Neorhizobium galegae bv. orientalis str. HAMBI 540: one gene and its partner. The protein of the gene in region 1 interacts with the protein of each later gene in a pairwise test. Links are inferred from orthologs where the notes say so. Each region holds a gene or a part of one and is shown on either strand. Other genes may lie near its edges.

Evidence for each region.
Region 2: the proteins of hflK (region 1) and ftsH interact in binary tests that used the Escherichia coli proteins (3 or more experiments, as listed by UniProt). The link is inferred for Neorhizobium galegae bv. orientalis str. HAMBI 540 from one-to-one orthologs.

What each region holds. Positions count from the first base shown.
Region 1 is NZ_HG938353.1:2,088,083-2,096,164, forward strand. Bases 1,451-4,335 are described here. They hold hflK (FtsH protease activity modulator HflK), read right to left. Parts: upstream 3,500-4,335; coding sequence 2,402-3,499; downstream 1,451-2,401. Other genes in these bases: hflC (protease modulator HflC), read right to left, coding at 1,455-2,405; RG540_RS10525 (dihydrofolate reductase), read right to left, coding at 3,640-4,170; RG540_RS10530 (thymidylate synthase), read right to left, coding at 4,167-4,335. In the rest of the region: RG540_RS10510 (Do family serine endopeptidase), read right to left, coding at 1-1,232; more of RG540_RS10530, read right to left, coding at 4,336-4,961; RG540_RS10535 (NAD-dependent epimerase/dehydratase family protein), read right to left, coding at 5,062-5,955; RG540_RS10540 (multicopper oxidase domain-containing protein), read left to right, coding at 6,208-8,082.
Region 2 is NZ_HG938353.1:2,968,220-2,976,293, forward strand. Bases 2,177-5,053 are described here. They hold ftsH (ATP-dependent zinc metalloprotease FtsH), read right to left. Parts: upstream 4,644-5,053; coding sequence 2,709-4,643; downstream 2,177-2,708. Other genes in these bases: glmM (phosphoglucosamine mutase), read right to left, coding at 2,177-2,476; tilS (tRNA lysidine(34) synthetase TilS), read right to left, coding at 4,749-5,053. Outside these bases: RG540_RS14705 (HAMP domain-containing methyl-accepting chemotaxis protein), read left to right, coding at 1-1,023; more of glmM, read right to left, coding at 1,124-2,176; more of tilS, read right to left, coding at 5,054-6,110; tol-pal system protein YbgF, read right to left, coding at 6,118-7,173; peptidoglycan-associated lipoprotein Pal, read right to left, coding at 7,350-7,883; Tol-Pal system beta propeller repeat protein TolB, read right to left, coding at 8,054-8,074. UniProt on the Escherichia coli protein: Acts as a processive, ATP-dependent zinc metallopeptidase for both cytoplasmic and membrane proteins. Plays a role in the quality control of integral membrane proteins.

The DNA of each region.
Region 1 (8,082 bases):
TCTTCGAGGCGGCCGAGCGTCACCTTGACGGTCTGCTGCTTGCCGTCGCGCAGGATCACCACGTCGACTTCCTTGCTCACCGGGCTTTCCGCCACGATGCGCGGCAGGTCGCGCATCTCGTTGACTGCCTGGCTGTCGAAGCTCAGGATCACGTCGCCGGCCTTGATCTCGCCGTTCTTGATCGGCCCGCCGCTGACCACGCCCGACACCAGCGCGCCACGTGCCCGGTCGAGACCAAGGCTTGCCGCGACGTCGTCGGTTACTGGCTGGATGCGCACGCCGAGCCAGCCGCGACGCGTCTCGCCGAATTCGGTCAGTTGGTGCACAACATTTTCGGCGAGTTCCGTCGGCACGGCGAAACCGATGCCGATCGAACCGCCGGAGGGTGAAATGATCGCCGTGTTGATACCGATCACCTCGCCGCGCATGTTAAACAGCGGGCCGCCGGAATTGCCCTTGTTGATCGCCGCATCCGTCTGAATGAAGTTGTCATAGGGACCGGCATTGATATTGCGGCCACGCGCCGAGATGATGCCCAGTGTCACAGACCCGCCGAGGCCGAACGGGTTGCCGATCGCCATCACCCAGTCGCCGATCCGCATGCGGCGGGAATCGCCGAAACGCACAGCCTTCAGCGGCGCCTTGGGCTCGACCTTCAGCACCGAAAGGTCGGTCTTGGTGTCGGTGCCGACCAGCTTGGCCTTGAGCTTCATGCCGTTCGGAAAAATCACCTCGATGTCGTCGGCACCTTCGATGACGTGGTTGTTGGTGACCACGTAGCCGGAGGGATCGATCACGAAGCCGGAGCCGAGGGAAGAAACCTTCTGATTGCCGTTCTGCTTGCCCTGGCCATCGAAGAAGTCCTCGAAAAACTCCTGGAATGGCGAGCCCTCCTGGATCTGCGGCTGTGGGCCGGCACCCTGGTCCTTGACGCTCTGCGATGTCGAGATGTTGACGACGGCATCGAGCAGGCCCTCGGCGAGATCGGCGATCGAGGCCGGGCCGCCGCCTGCCATCGGCCCTGGAGCCGGAGGCGGATTGATGCTCGGCGACGGTGTCGGCGGGGCCGGCAGCATGACGCCGGGAGAACCGGCGGCGGGCGGATTGGCATTCTGCCCCGGAGCAGCAGGGACCGGTGTCTGGGCAATCGCCTGCAAGGGTGCCGCCAACACGGCAAAAGTTGCCGCAAGCGTGACGGTGCGCTTGAAGGTCGATCGAACCGAATGGGCCATCTGGCGTCCTCGCTGTTGGATTGTCCGCATCACCCCGGAAGAGCGGTCTCGACCCGGGCAGGCTATAGGAACCTTTGAATCGGGCGGAGTTTCGGCAGAGCATAGGGCGGAATGACGACGGTGGAAATTACCTTTTCGTGAGGATTGCACCCTCTGCCCGTCACGCCTGTGGACGGTCTTGTTATGAAAGGGGCGGCTTTTGCGCCGCCCCAGTCTGTCGGATCAGTTCGCCGGCGCTGCAGGTGCAGCAGGCGATGCCGGCCGTGCAGGTGTCTGGATAGGCGCAAGTGCCTGGCCTGCGGACGAGTTGAAGAACCGGAAGAATTCCGAATCCGGCGACAACACCAGCGTCGTGCCGTTATCGGCAAGTGCGGCCACATAGGCGCGCATCGTGCGGTAGAACTCGAAGAAGGCCGGATCGCGCTGGAAGGCCTCGCCGAAGATCTTGTTGCGCTCGGCATCACCCTGACCGCGCAGGATTTCCGAATCCCGCTGCGCTTCTGAGACGAACTCGACGACCTGACGGTCGGCAATGGCACGACGCCGCTGCCCCTGCTCGTTACCACGGGCGCGGATCAGTTCAGCCTCGGCAAGACGCTCGGCCTTCATGCGCTGGAAGGTCTGCTGAGAGACTTCCTGGGTGAGGTCGGTGCGGCGGATACGAACGTCGCGGATCGCAAGCCCCAGGGTTTCCGCCGCAGCAGTGAGGTCGGTGCGAACCTCCTGCATCATCGAGGAGCGCTCGTTGGAGAGTGCCGCGTCGAAATTGCGCAGACCGTAGACACGGCGCAACGCTGCATCGAGGCGGGTGCGAAGCCGCGATTCGGCCGAATCGCGATCACCCGAGACCGTTTCCCGGAAGAGGCGCGGATCGGCGATCGAATAGACGACGAAAGCGTCGACTTCATAAAACGCACCACCACGCACCTGTACGCGGATATTGTCGAGATCGAAGCGCAAAGCCCGGTCCTCGACATACTGGACACGATCGGCATCCATGAAGGCAAATGGCAGCTTGAAATAGATGCCAGGCGCGCGCTTGACGTCCTGGATCTCACCGAAGCGGACGACGACTGCCTGTTCGCGCTCGTTGACCACGAAAACCGACGAATAGATCAGCACGAGGAGAACGGCGAGGCCGATCAGGATTGCGGGGAGTCGATTGGAGTTCATCGTGTGCCTCCCTGGTTCGTCTGCGGCTTGATCATCTCGTTGAGCGGCAGATAGGGGACCACGCCGTCCTTGTTGTCCAGAATGATCTTGCGGGAATTCTTCAGCACCGTTTCCATGGTTTCGAGGAAGATCCGCCGGCGCGTCACTTCAGGCGCGTTGGCATATTCGTTGTAGATCGAGACGAAGCGCTGCGCCTCGCCCTGCGCTTCGTTGACGACCTTGTCCTTGTAGGCGGATGCCTCTTCACGGACCTGGGCTGACTGACCGCGCGCCTGACCGAGCTTCTGGTTGGCATACTGGTTCGCCTCTTCGACGAAACGATCCTCGTCCTGTTCGGCGCGCTGTACTTCTTCGAACGCATCGGCCACTTCACGCGGCGGAGCTGCATCCTCGATCGGCACGGCATTGATGGAAAGGCCCGAGCCGTAGGTATCCATCGTACCCTGGATGATATTGCGCACTTCGGTCGAGATGCCTTCGCGGTTGTCGCGGAAGATGTCCTGCGCCGGGCGGCGGCCGACGACTTCGCGCATGGCGCTTTCGGAAACCTGCTGCAGCGTCGAGGCCGGGCCTTCGAGGTTGAACAGATAGGCCTTCGGATCGGTGACGGTGAACAGGACCGAGAACTGCACATTGACGATGTTCTGGTCGCCGGTCAGCATCCAGCCGGCATTGGAGCTGGAGCCCCGCGCCGCGCCGATATTCTGCTGCTGTTCGGTGACCTTGACGATCTCGACGGTTTCGAGCGGCCAAAAATGGAAATGCAGGCCAGGCATTGAGATTTCATCCTTCGGCCGCCCGAAACGCAGTTCGACGCCACGCTCGTCCGGCTGAACGGTGTAGATGGACTGAAAGGCGAGGAAGGCGAAAATGACGATGATTACGATCGCAAAGGCGCCGCCGTTGAAGCCGCCGGGCATCATGCCGCGCAGCCTGTCCTGACTGCGCCTTATGATGTCTTCGAGGTCCGGCGGCCCGCCGCTTCCCCCGCCGCCGCGCGGGCGGTTCGGTCCCTGTCCCCAGGGCCCCTGATTATTACCGCCACCGCCGCCCCAAGGGCCACCGCCGCCACCATTCTGATTGCTCCAGGGCATCAAAACCTCTTTGTTCGTATTCGCTCCCAAGCCGCGACCCTGCCGTGCGGCATCGATCTGGCTATTGCCCGTTATAGGGATGGGGAGGCCCGCTTTCAACGCAGGTTCAATAACTTCCCGTTCAACGGTAACGAAATGTTTCAGTTTGTCGCGGCTCGACGGACATAAGTGGCGAAACGGGTCGGATAGCTGTCCTTCTCGCCGGCCGGAACCGCTATCTCCTCCACCTTATCGAAGAGATCCGGATCGATGGGCGGAAAGAGCGTATCGCCGTCGGAAATCCCGGTTTCGACATGGGTGATGCGCAGCATGTCGGCGATCCCGATCGCCTGCGCGTAAATCTCGCCACCGCCCAGCACGAAGATTTCGTCCGAACCGGTTTCCTGCGCCCTGCGGCCGGCAATCTCAATGGCTTCGTCAAGCGACGCAGCCACATCGACGCCGTCATAATAAAAATCCGGGTTGCGGGTGACGATCACATGCGGCCGACCCGGAAGCGGCCGTCCTCCGAAGGAATCAAAGGTTCGGCGCCCGACGATGACCGGCTTGCCCAAGGTCAGCGCCTTGAAGCGCTTGAGATCTGTCGAAAGCCTCCAGGGCATGTCACCATCGCGGCCGATGACGCCGTCCTGCGAAACCGCGGCGATGATGACGAGGCGAGGCCTGCTCACACCGCCACCGCCGCCTTGATATGCGGATCGGCCTCATACCCTTCGAGCGCAAAATCCTCGAAGCGGAAGGAGAAAATGTCCTTCACTGCGGGATTGATGCGCATCGTCGGCAGCGCCTTGGGAGTGCGGGTCAGCTGCAGCTTCGCCTGCTCGAAATGATCCGAATAGATATGCGTATCGCCGAGCGTGTGGACGAAGTCGCCGGGCTTCAGGCCGGTGACCTGCGCCACCATCATCGTTAGCAGCGCGTAGGAGGCGATGTTGAAGGGCACCCCGAGGAAAACGTCGGCCGAGCGCTGGTAGAGCTGGCAGGAGAGCTTGCCGTCCGCGACATAGAACTGGAACAGGCAGTGGCAGGCCGGCAGCGCCATGTCGTCGAGCTGGCCGACATTCCAGGCCGATACGATATGCCGGCGCGAATTCGGATTGACCTTGAGGCCCTCGATCAGCTGCGAGATCTGGTCCACATGGCTGCCGTCGGGGGCGGGCCAGGAGCGCCACTGGTAGCCGTAGACGGGCCCAAGCTCGCCCTTCTCGTCGGCCCATTCATCCCAGATCGAAACGCCGTTCTCTTTCAGGTAGGCGATATTGGTGTCGCCCTTCAGGAACCACAGGAGCTCGTGGATGATCGATCTCAGATGCAGCTTCTTGGTCGTGAGGACCGGAAAACCTTCCGCGAGGTCGAAGCGCATCTGGTGGCCGAACACCGAGCGGGTGCCCTTGCCGGTCCGGTCGCCCCGGTCGGTGCCGGTTTCCATCACATGCCGGAGAAGATCGAGATATTGTTTCATGGGGTCAGGCCGCCGATTCCATCGTCATGGAATCATATAGTAGCACAGCTCGGCACGACCAATCTCGTTTGACGGCTTTCCCCTGTTTTAGCGATGCGGATCAGTCGGAGACGTAATTCCGCCAGTTGTGATTTTCGGCAAAACCCAACACCTCCCGGATCTTGCGGTTGCTGATCGGCGCCTCGAATTCGCCGATCTCGCCGGTGATCGGCGTTCCGGGCGCCCAACGCTCAAGGAAGGATCTGGTCGGCTCGCGCGCCGTGATCGTGTCGTTGACCGCATTGAAGACCTGGAAGCCCAGCCCGTCCTTTTCAACGCACAGATGCACGATCTGGCCGAGATCGCGGGCATCGATATAGCTCCAGGCATTGCGCTTGCGCGACGGCGGGTCCGCCAGGAAGCCGGGGAAGCGGCTGTAGTCCTCCGGCGAGATCACGTTGCCGATCCGCAGCGCATAGATATCTGCGCCGAAACGCATGGCGAAGGCCCGCGCCGTCTTCTCGTTGACGACCTTGGAGAGACCGTAGCTGTCCATGGGATCGACATCGTAATCCTCGGTGAGTGGAAACGAATGATAGTTCTTGTCGCCTTCGGCGAAGCAGACGCCATAGGTCGTCTCGCTGGATGCAATGATCACCTTGGAGATGCCAAGCTTCATCGCCGCTTCGATGACATTGTAGGTGGAGATCGTGTTGGCCGAAAACGTCGCGTTGTCGGGCCGCATCAGGATGCGCGGCACGGCGGCGAAATGCACCACCGCATCGACGGGCGCCGGCCCCTTGCCGCTTTCCAGCCCCTTGAATCCGAAATGCATGGAAAGCGCATTGAAAGTCTCGCCGCCGTCCCTGAGATCGGTAATGAGAGTGTTGACGCCGGGGCAATCGAGCGGCACCAGGTCGAGGTTGAACACCTCATGCCCTTGCCCAAGAAGATACGGCACGACATGCCGTCCGGCCTTGCCGCTGCCGCCGGTGAATACGATCCGCTTGCCCATGACCGCGCCTCCTCAAATCCCATCCGGGCCCTGTCGCGACTGTCGATATCGTCCGCCTGCCTTTTGCGAGCCCGGTATCGCCAGCCGAAAACGACCTGTCTGGGTCGATGATGAAGCATGGCACCGCCAGCCCGTCAACGTCGATCACGCAAAAGCAGAACGCCTGAAATACGCCTGGAAGCGTTTGACCTTCCAACGCTGGAAACTTGTAGCGTCCGCTCCATCTCGTGACTTCGCGATGTGGAGGAAGCCATGTTCATCCAGCCAATCGATTACCTTCTCTTCGTCTGGTTCATCCTGGCTGGCCTCAGCACTCTGTACGTTGCCTGGGACCAGTTCAGGAACAATCCCGAACCGGCGGTGATGAAATGGGGCTTCATCCTCGTCACGCTCTACCTCGGGCCGATCGGCCTGCTTCTCTACATCCTGGCGGACAAGGAACCTGTGCCCGGAACGCATGAGGAGTTCATCAAGCCGCTGTGGAAGCAGGGGATCGGCTCCACCATCCACTGCGTTGCCGGCGACGCCACGGGCATCATCATCGCCGCCGCGATCACTGCTCTTCTCGGCCTGCCGATGTGGATCGACATCATCATCGAATACATTGCCGGTTTCACGCTCGGCCTGTTCATCTTCCAGGCTCTGTTCATGAAGAACATGATGGGCGGCTCCTATTGGCAGAATGTCCGAAATTCGTTCATGCCGGAATTCATCAGCATGAATGCGATGATGGCCGGGATGGCTCCGGTCATGGCGATCCTGATGATGGGCCGCGACATGAGGGCCATGTGGCCGGGAGAAATGCTCTTCTGGGGCGTAATGGCCCTGGGCATCGGGGTAGGTTTTGCGATCGCCTACCCGTTCAATGTCTGGCTGGTCGCCAAGGGACTGAAGCACGGGCTGATGACGGAGAGAGGCCAAATGGCCGGCGACATGCATGGGCCGCACCGGCAGGAGGGCGCACATGCCCACGAAGACGAGCACCGACAAGAGGAAGCCAGCAGCCATCAGCATCACGGGTCGGGGCAAGATCACCCAAACCGTGCATTCGCCCCTACCCGCGTCCAGATCGCTGCGATGGCCAGTTTCACGTCGATCATGCTGGTCGCCGGCTTCGCCTATCCGTTCACCAGGGTGAACATGCATCTGAGCGCCCACGATGTCGGGAGTGCGATCATGGCCCCGGGGATGATCATGGCGTTCGATACGCCCGGCGACGCGATGCGCGACATGGCGGCTGTCGATCCGCGTCTCACGAGTTTTCAGGCGCGGGAGACGGCGATTGGCGGCGAAGTCCTTCAGCCGCGCATCGAGGGCGACGTCAAGGTCTTCGACCTGACTGCCTCGGTGATCCGATGGTCGATATTGCCTGGCGAAACGGTGGAGGCTTATGCCTACAACAATCAGGTTCCGGGCCCGACCTTGCGGGTCGCGGAAGGCGACAAGGTCCGGATCAACGTCACCAACCGGCTGCCGGAAAGCACGACCGTCCATTGGCACGGCCTGATCCTGCCAAACGAAATGGACGGGCCGGCCCAGATCACCCAGAAGCCGATAGAACCGGGGCAGACCTTCACCTACGAGTACACGGTCGGGCAGTCCGGCACATATTTCTACCACACGCACGACCATGTAGATCGGCAGCAGTCCCTTGGCCTCTACGGAGCACTGATCATCGATCCCAAGGATGCGGCCAATGAAATTCCTGCCGATCTCGAATATACGATGCAACTTCAGGAATGGGTGAAGCGGGAGTGGCTCACATATCCCGCCATGCCGATGGAAGGCGCCCTGCCCAACTTCTTTACGATCAACGGGAAATCTTATCCCGCAACCGACACGATCAGGATGAAGGTCGGGCAGAAATTGAAGGTGCGCTTCGTCGGTTCACACACGACGGCCATCCATCCGATGCACATTCACGGAGGCCCGTTCGAGGTCGCTGCGCGTGACGGCGAGACGCTACCGCCGCCAGCCCGTTATCTGGCTGATACGGTCAACGTTGCTCCCGGACAACGGTATGATGTCATATGGACCGCCCAGCGGCGGGGCAAATGGCTCGTCCACTGCCATATCCCCCACCACACGACCAACAACAATGTCGAGGTCGATGGCGGTGGCGGCTTG
Region 2 (8,074 bases), 880 kb from region 1 along the record:
CTGGCAAACGGCGACCTGACCCGAGAGATCAACACACCCTTCACTCCCTCGCTCGACCAGTTGAGGGCCGACTACAACGCCGCAGTGGCGAAACTTCGCGAAGCGATGCAGAAGGTTGCCGCGAATGCGAGTGCGATAGCCGCCGGTGCCCAGGAAATCCGCTCGGCCTCCGACGACCTCGCCAAACGCACCGAACAGCAGGCGGCCTCCGTCGAAGAAACCGCAGCGGCCCTGGAAGAGATCACCACGACGGTTTCCGACTCCAGCCACCGCGCTCAGGATGCTGGCAACCTGGTGCGCATGACCAAGGAAAATGCCGAGCGTTCCGGCCGGGTCGTCCGTGATGCGGTCGACGCGATGGGCAAGATCGATTCGTCTGCCGTCGAGATCGGCAACATCATCGGCGTCATCGACGAAATCGCGTTCCAGACCAATCTGCTCGCTCTCAACGCCGGCGTCGAGGCTGCCCGTGCCGGCGAGGCCGGCAAGGGCTTCGCGGTGGTGGCGCAGGAAGTGCGGGAACTCGCCCAGCGTTCCGCCAAGGCGGCAAAAGAGATCAAGGAACTGATCCACACCTCCAACGACCACGTGAAGAGCGGCGTGGCGCTGGTCGGGGAAACCGGCAAGGCCCTGCAGGAGATCGTCATCCAGGTCCAGCAGGTCAACGGCAATGTCGAGGCTATTGTCGAAGCCTCGAAGGAACAGTCGATCGGCCTCAAGGAAATCAACACCTCGGTCAATACAATGGATCAGGGAACGCAGCAGAACGCGGCCATGGTCGAGGAAACCACCGCAGCGGCGCACAGTCTTGCCCGGGATGCGGAGGGCCTGTTCCAGCTTCTGTCGCAATTCCATATCGGCGGCGGTGCCGTAACGGGAACGTCTTCGCATCGCGGCTCGCCCGCACTCGCATCCGGCAGCAGCCGCCCGGCCACCTCGCCGGCCCGCAAAATGGTTGCCAAAGTCGCGCAGTCATTCCAGAGCAATGCCGCTGCCGCAAAGCAGGACTGGGAAGAGTTCTGAGACAGCAAGAACGGCGATCCGGCTATCCGGAACTTGCCGCAAAAATAAAGGCCACCCGCGAAAACCGCGGGTGGCCTTTTTCATTGGGATTGCTGCGCAGTCAGGCCGCGTTGCGGACGTTGGCGATGACGCCGACCAGTCCATCGACGATGCGCTCGATCTGTCCCCGGTCGTCGCCTTCCGCCATCACCCGGATCAGCGGCTCTGTGCCGGACGGGCGGATGACCAGGCGGCCCTTGGCGGCGAGTTCGGCTTCCGCATCGGCGATCGCCTGACGCACGATTACGTCCTCCAGCGGCTTGCCGCCCTGGAAACGAACATTCTTCAGAAGCTGCGGCACGGGCTCGAAACGGCGGCAGATCTCGCTGACCGGCCGGCCAAGGCGCTTGGCCCGCGCCAGGACCTGCAGGCCGGCGACGAGGCCGTCACCGGTCGTGCCGAAATCGGAAAGCACGATATGGCCGGACTGTTCGCCGCCGACGTTGAAATCATGTGTGCGCATATGCTCGACGACATAACGGTCGCCGACCTTGGTGCGTGCCAGATCGAGGCCCTTGCCGTTGAGAAACCGTTCCAGGCCGAGATTGGACATCACCGTCGCGACGATGCCGCCGCCTTTCAGCTTCTGGTCCTCGGCCCAGCTCTCGGCGATAACTGCCATCAACTGGTCGCCGTCGACGATCTCGCCGCGCTCGTCGACGATAATCACGCGGTCGGCGTCGCCGTCGAGTGCGATGCCGATATCGGCGCGCACTTCATGCACCTTCTTCTGCAGCGCTTCCGGGCTGGTCGAGCCGCAGTCGAGATTGATATTCGTGCCGTTGGGCTCGTTGCCGATGGTGACAACCTCTGCGCCGAGTTCCCACAGCGCCAGCGGAGCAACCTTGTAGGCTGCGCCATTGGCGCAGTCGATCGCGACCCGCAAGCCATGCAGGGTAACGTCGCGCGGCAGCGTGCGCTTCACATGTTCGATATAGCGGTAGATGTCGCCCTCGACGCGCTTTGCCCGGCCGATGTCGCCGGACTTGGCGAGCTGCGAATGCAGGTCGCTGTCGAGCAGGTCCTCAATGCGCATTTCGAGCTCGTCGGAGAGCTTGTAGCCGTCCGGACCGAACAGCTTGATGCCGTTGTCCTCATAAGGATTGTGCGAGGCGGAGATCATCACGCCGACATCGGCGCGCAGCGAGCGGGTGAGCATGGCGACGGCCGGCGTCGGGATCGGCCCGAGCAGGAAGACGTCGAGGCCGGCGGCGGTAAAACCCGCCACCATGGCGTTTTCCAGCATATAGCCCGAGAGACGCGTATCCTTGCCGATCACCACCCGGTGGCGATGATTGCCGTTGCGGAAGATCGTACCGACGGCGATGCCGACGCGCATCGCAAGATCCGGCGTCATCGGGTGGATATTGGACTGTCCGCGAATGCCATCGGTGCCAAAATAGCGGCGTGTCATGTAAGCTCCTTCGTCATCGCGCCTGAGCGTCGCGGTCTTAAGCAGGGAATCGAACCCTGCAATATGTTAGACGGCAAAACCGGCCTGAAGCTTGGCTCATGCCATAGTTTAACGGCACAAGCACATAAATTAGCGTCAAAATCGATTATATCCCGTTACTAATAAATAAACCCTTCCAAGCAAAAGCCGCCGTGGATCACTCCACGGCGGCTTTTGATGCTTATAGCAAGGGTCAGTGCGGCTGCGGTTCCAGACCGCTTTCCGGCTCGCCGCTCTTCGGCTCGTCCTTCTTTGGGCCCGCGCTCGGCACGGCCGAACCACGAGTCGGAGTAGCATCGTCGCCAAGATCGCGTGACGGCTTCTTGCCCTTGATCAGCCCCTTGATCTCCTCGCCCGACAGCGTTTCGTATTCGAGCAGCCCTTCGGCGATCGCCACGAACTCGTCGTGCTTGGTCGTGAGAATCTCACGCGCCTGGGTATAGGCCTCATCGATCAGACGACGCACTTCGTTGTCGATCTTCTGGGCGGTTGCTTCCGAAACGTTCTTCGACTGCGAGACCGAGTGACCGAGGAAGACTTCCTGCTGGTTCTCGCCATAGGCGACCTGGCCGAGTTCGTCGGAGAAGCCCCACTGGGTGACCATGGCGCGGGCAAGCTTGGTGGCCTGCTCGATATCCGAGGAAGCACCGGAGGTGATGTTCTCCTTGCCGAAGGTGAGTTCTTCCGCGATACGGCCGCCCATCATGATGCAGAGGCGCGACACCATCCACTTGTAGCTCATGGAGTAGCGGTCGCCTTCCGGCAACTGCATGACCATGCCGAGTGCACGGCCGCGCGGAATGATCGTTGCCTTGTGCAGCGGATCGGCGACGGCGACATGCAGCGCAGTGATGGCGTGGCCGGCTTCGTGATAGGCGGTCAGCTTCTTTTCGGCCTCGGTCATGGCCGACGAGCGGCGCTCGGCGCCCATCATGATCTTGTCCTTGGCGTCTTCGAACTCGCTCATGGTGACCATGCGCTTGTTGCGGCGCGCGGCCATCAGGGCTGCTTCGTTGACGAGGTTCATGAGGTCCGCACCGGAGAAGCCGGGCGTTCCACGGGCAAGAACCTTGAGGTCGACATTCGGTGCCAGCGGCACGTTGCGGGCGTGAACCTTGAGGATGCGCTCGCGGCCGACGATATCCGGGTTCGGCACGACGACCTGGCGGTCGAACCGGCCGGGACGCAGGAGCGCCGGGTCGAGAACGTCCGGACGGTTGGTCGCGGCGATCAGGATGATGCCTTCATTGGCCTCAAACCCGTCCATCTCGACAAGGAGCTGGTTTAGGGTCTGTTCGCGTTCGTCGTTACCGCCGCCAAGACCGGCGCCACGATGACGGCCGACAGCGTCGATTTCGTCGATGAAGATGATGCAGGGCGCATTCTTCTTCGCCTGTTCGAACATGTCGCGCACGCGGCTTGCGCCGACGCCGACGAACATTTCGACGAAGTCGGAACCGGAAATGGTGAAGAACGGAACGTTCGCTTCGCCGGCAATCGCACGGGCGAGCAGCGTCTTACCGGTGCCCGGAGGACCGACAAGCAGCACGCCGCGCGGAATACGACCGCCGAGACGCTGGAATTTCTGTGGATCGCGGAGGAATTCGACGATTTCTTCGAGGTCCTGCTTGGCTTCGTCGACGCCGGCGACGTCCTCAAAAGTCACGCGACCATGCGCCTCGGTCAAGAGCTTGGCCTTGGATTTGCCGAAGCCCATCGCGCCGCGCGAACCGCCCTGCATCTGCCGCATGAAGAACAGCCAGACGCCGAGGATGAGCAGCATCGGCAGCAACGTGCCGAGATAGCTGAGGAAACCCGAGGACCCGTCCGTTTCCGGGCGCGCGACGATGGTGACGTTTTTCGCCTGCAGTCGATCCATCAGCGAATCGTCGATGACGGGCGAATAGGTCTGAAATCCTGATCCGTTCTCGGTGTAGGTGCCGAGCACCCGGTTGCCCGTGACGACGACATCCCGCACTCGCCCCGAATCCACATCCCGCAGGAACTGCGAATACGGGACCTCACGCGAGCTGGTCTGCGACGGCGCCGTCTGGAACATGCTGAACAATGCGACCAGCAGGAGGGCTATGATGACCCAGAGGGCGATATTACGAAAGTTTGGGTTCATTGAACTCCCCGGACTGCGACGGCCTGCTTCTTGAGGCGGCCGCCTTGCTTGCCGCATAACATAGGGTTGCGGCAAGTCCTTGCCAAGGCGAACAGGAGCCGCCGTCTACCTTTTCCGCGAGGAATCCTTAACTGGCAGCCGGGGAAAACCGTCGCATCCGAGCAAAACCGCGAACTCGATACCGAGATTAAGCTCGAACTGCGGCAAAAAGCGGTCGAAAGGCGCAAGCAGAGGTTGGACGATACTTCGTTCGGCCACTTCTTTGTTTTGCCGGTCATCCGCCGAAAGAAGGGCATTTGTTTCGATGAAAGGCATCGCCGCCACGGCGCGCGTGGCGATGGCGGGCGGCACGCCGGGAAACAGCGCCAATGCCTCGTCGCGATCCGGCGCGGTTGGGCCGACGACGATCTCGTCCGGGCCGGCATTCGTGATGCGGTAGCGACCGTCCCAGATTGCCGTATCGCCGGGGCCAACGTGCAGCGGCAGTATGCCGCGGTTTTCTCGGACGATATAAAGCCCGTCGCGGCGCCGGTCGAAGATCACCCGGCCGGCGGTGATCCGTCCAGGCTGGCCACCGTCGAGAAAGACCATGACCCGGTCCATGCTGTCGCTGCCGAGTGCATGCGCCCTCCCCCCGAGCACCGCGGCGAGCAATGACAGTGCATGACGCCGCACGGCCGGCTCGCCTTGAAGGCCTGCGGTATCGAGATGCGCCAGAATACCCTGGCGGATCGTCACGTGCTCGCGGACAAGCCGCGCCGCCTCGTCGGAAAGCGCGGTGCGCCGCACCGCAGCCACGTCCTGGGCGGCAGCATCGAACGGCCTTTCCTGCGTCAGCCGCCCGCGGACCCGTACCCGCTCGTAGTGCGGATCGAGATTGCTGGGATCGTCGATCCAGCCCTGCCCTTCCCTGGTCAGGAAGTCGCGGATATCGGCTCGGCGGCTATTGAGGAACGGCCGGAGCAGCCAGCGGCGGCGATCGAGCAGCACGGCCTGCGCCATGCCCGCAAGGCCCGAATTTTCTTCGCCCCCATTGCGGGCGGCGCGCATCGCGATGGTTTCCGCCTGATCGTCGAGCGTATGACCGGTGAGGATGGCGGTTGCATCGATCTGGGCCGCAATCTCGACCAGCAGCCGGTAGCGAGCCTCACGGGCCGCGTCGGAAATGCCGGTGACAGGCTTTTCTCCCTCCCAGCGGCGGATGAAATGGGGAATGCCGAGCCGGCCGCAAAGGGCAGCGACGGTGCGCGCCTCGTCTGCGGAGCCAGGTCTCAGCGCATGATCGATCGTCGCCGCGAAAAGCGACAGGCCGGAGCCGGGAGAATTTGACTTCGAGAGGGCAACCAGCAGCCCGCTGGAATCGCTGCCGCCGGAAATGGCGACGAGAAGGCGCGCGGGTCTGGCGATATCGGCGATCAGCCGCGCGGTCGCCTGTTCGGGCGACAGGATTTTCGGGCCCGCGGTCACGGGAGGATCAGCAGGCGAGGCGCTTCTGTTCGCTGCCCACCTTGGCGAGCACGGCCTTGGGCGCGCTCGGATAACGCCGGGTGACTTCCTTGAGGGTTGCGCAGGCCGTATCGGTATTGTCGAGTGCGGCAAGCGACATGCCGAGCTTCAACAGCATTTCCGGCGCCTTGGCGGATTTGCTATAGGTCTGATGCGCGTTGAGGAAGGTCTTGGCGGCGTCGTTGTACTTGCCTTGGGAATATTGCGACTCGCCGAGCCAGAAGCTCGCATCCGCCACCTTGGCGCCCTTCGGAAAGGCTGTCAGGTAGCCATTGAACTCCTTCTCGGCGAGCGGATAGTCGCCTGCAAGCACATGATTATAGGCGGTCTGATAGGCATCGTTCTCGCTACCAAGCGAGGCGGTCTGCTGCGGATCGGGTCTGCCCGTCGATGCCGGCGGCGTCTTGCCGGAAATCTGCGGGCCGGTATCGACGCCCGGAAGCCCGGCGGCATTGTTGGCCCGGTCGTTACGGCTGGCGCCGCGCGGATTGCCGTTCTGGTCGATATCCATCGACCCGAGCGTCGTCGGTGGCGGTGCGCGGCCGGGCGCGGCTGCCCCGCCGACGCCCTGACCGGACGGCGATTCGATGATCCGTGCGACATCGTCGGAGGACTGCGCGGGAGCAGTCGCTTGCGGCAACGGGGGCTGGGCGGCGGGAGCGCGGTTGGACGCCACGGCCGGTTTCCCGCCCGCGTCGTCCACTTCAGTGCGCTTCTTCTTTTCCAGGTCCTGGAAGCGGAATTCGTTGTCTTCCTGCGTCTTGCGCAATTGCTCCTGCATCTGCAGCAGCTGAAAACTCATTTCCTCGATCCGGCCGTTCAACTGCCGGACCTCTTCCTGGAGCTGCTGGATACGGACGGCATCATTGCTCTGCGCCAGAATGACCGGGGGCGGAGTGGTTTCCCGCGGCTGCTCTGCGGCAGGCTGATTGCTGCCCTGGAAGAGTTTCGGCAGTGCGAAAGCCCCAGCCGGGGCGCTCGTCGCCATCAGCCCCAGCATCGCTGCCAAGACAAGTTTCTTCATCTTTGTCCGTCCTGCTCTTTAGTCTGCGCCGGATTGGCGCGAGAGGAGATTTTTTCCAACTGCCGGCAAAAAGCAACCGAGCGCCCGGTCAAAAATCCCGGAAAACAGGGCTAAACTATGGAAAAAACAAAAAGGCGGCCCGAAGACCGCCTTTTATTTTCGAGCTGTTGCTCGGATTACATACCGGCGCCGCCGAGAACGGTGACGGCGCGACGGTTCTGCGACCAGCAGGAGATGTCGTCGCAGACGGCAACCGGGCGTTCCTTGCCGTAGGAGATGGTCTTCATGCGATTCGCCGGAACACCGCGCGATGCGAGATATTCCTTGGCGGCAGCAGCACGGCGGGCGCCGAGCGCCAGGTTGTATTCGCGCGTGCCGCGTTCGTCGGCATGGCCTTCGACGGTGATCGCGTATTTCGGATAGCGGCCCAGCCACTGGGCCTGACGGTCGAGCGTCTGCTGTGCGTCGGCGCGGATCGAAGTGCTATCCGTGTCGAAGAAGATGCGGTCGCCGACATTGACGGTGAAGTCCTGGGTCGAACCGGGCGTTGCAGCGCCGGCGCCGTTGAGGCCGAGCTCACCGGCATTGTTCGGCAGGTTCTTCTTGTTGGCGCAGCCGGCAAGCGCAAGCGCCACAGTCAGGGCGATAACGGCAGGATTGCGGGCGAGGATCTGCATGCGGCTCATCGCCGAAGTATCGGTGCGGCTCATGGCCGGTCTCTCCTTGATCAGTATTTCAGAGTTTCCAGATTCTAACCGGGTTCGGTTAACCATGCTCAAATTCTTATGGTTAACAAAATATTCCCGGTGTCCCTTTTCGTTCATTTTCAGCAGATTGGGGCGGGAAAGAGGCGGAATCCCGCCTCTTTCATCAAGGCGCCCTATTCGAGCAGCGGCGACCA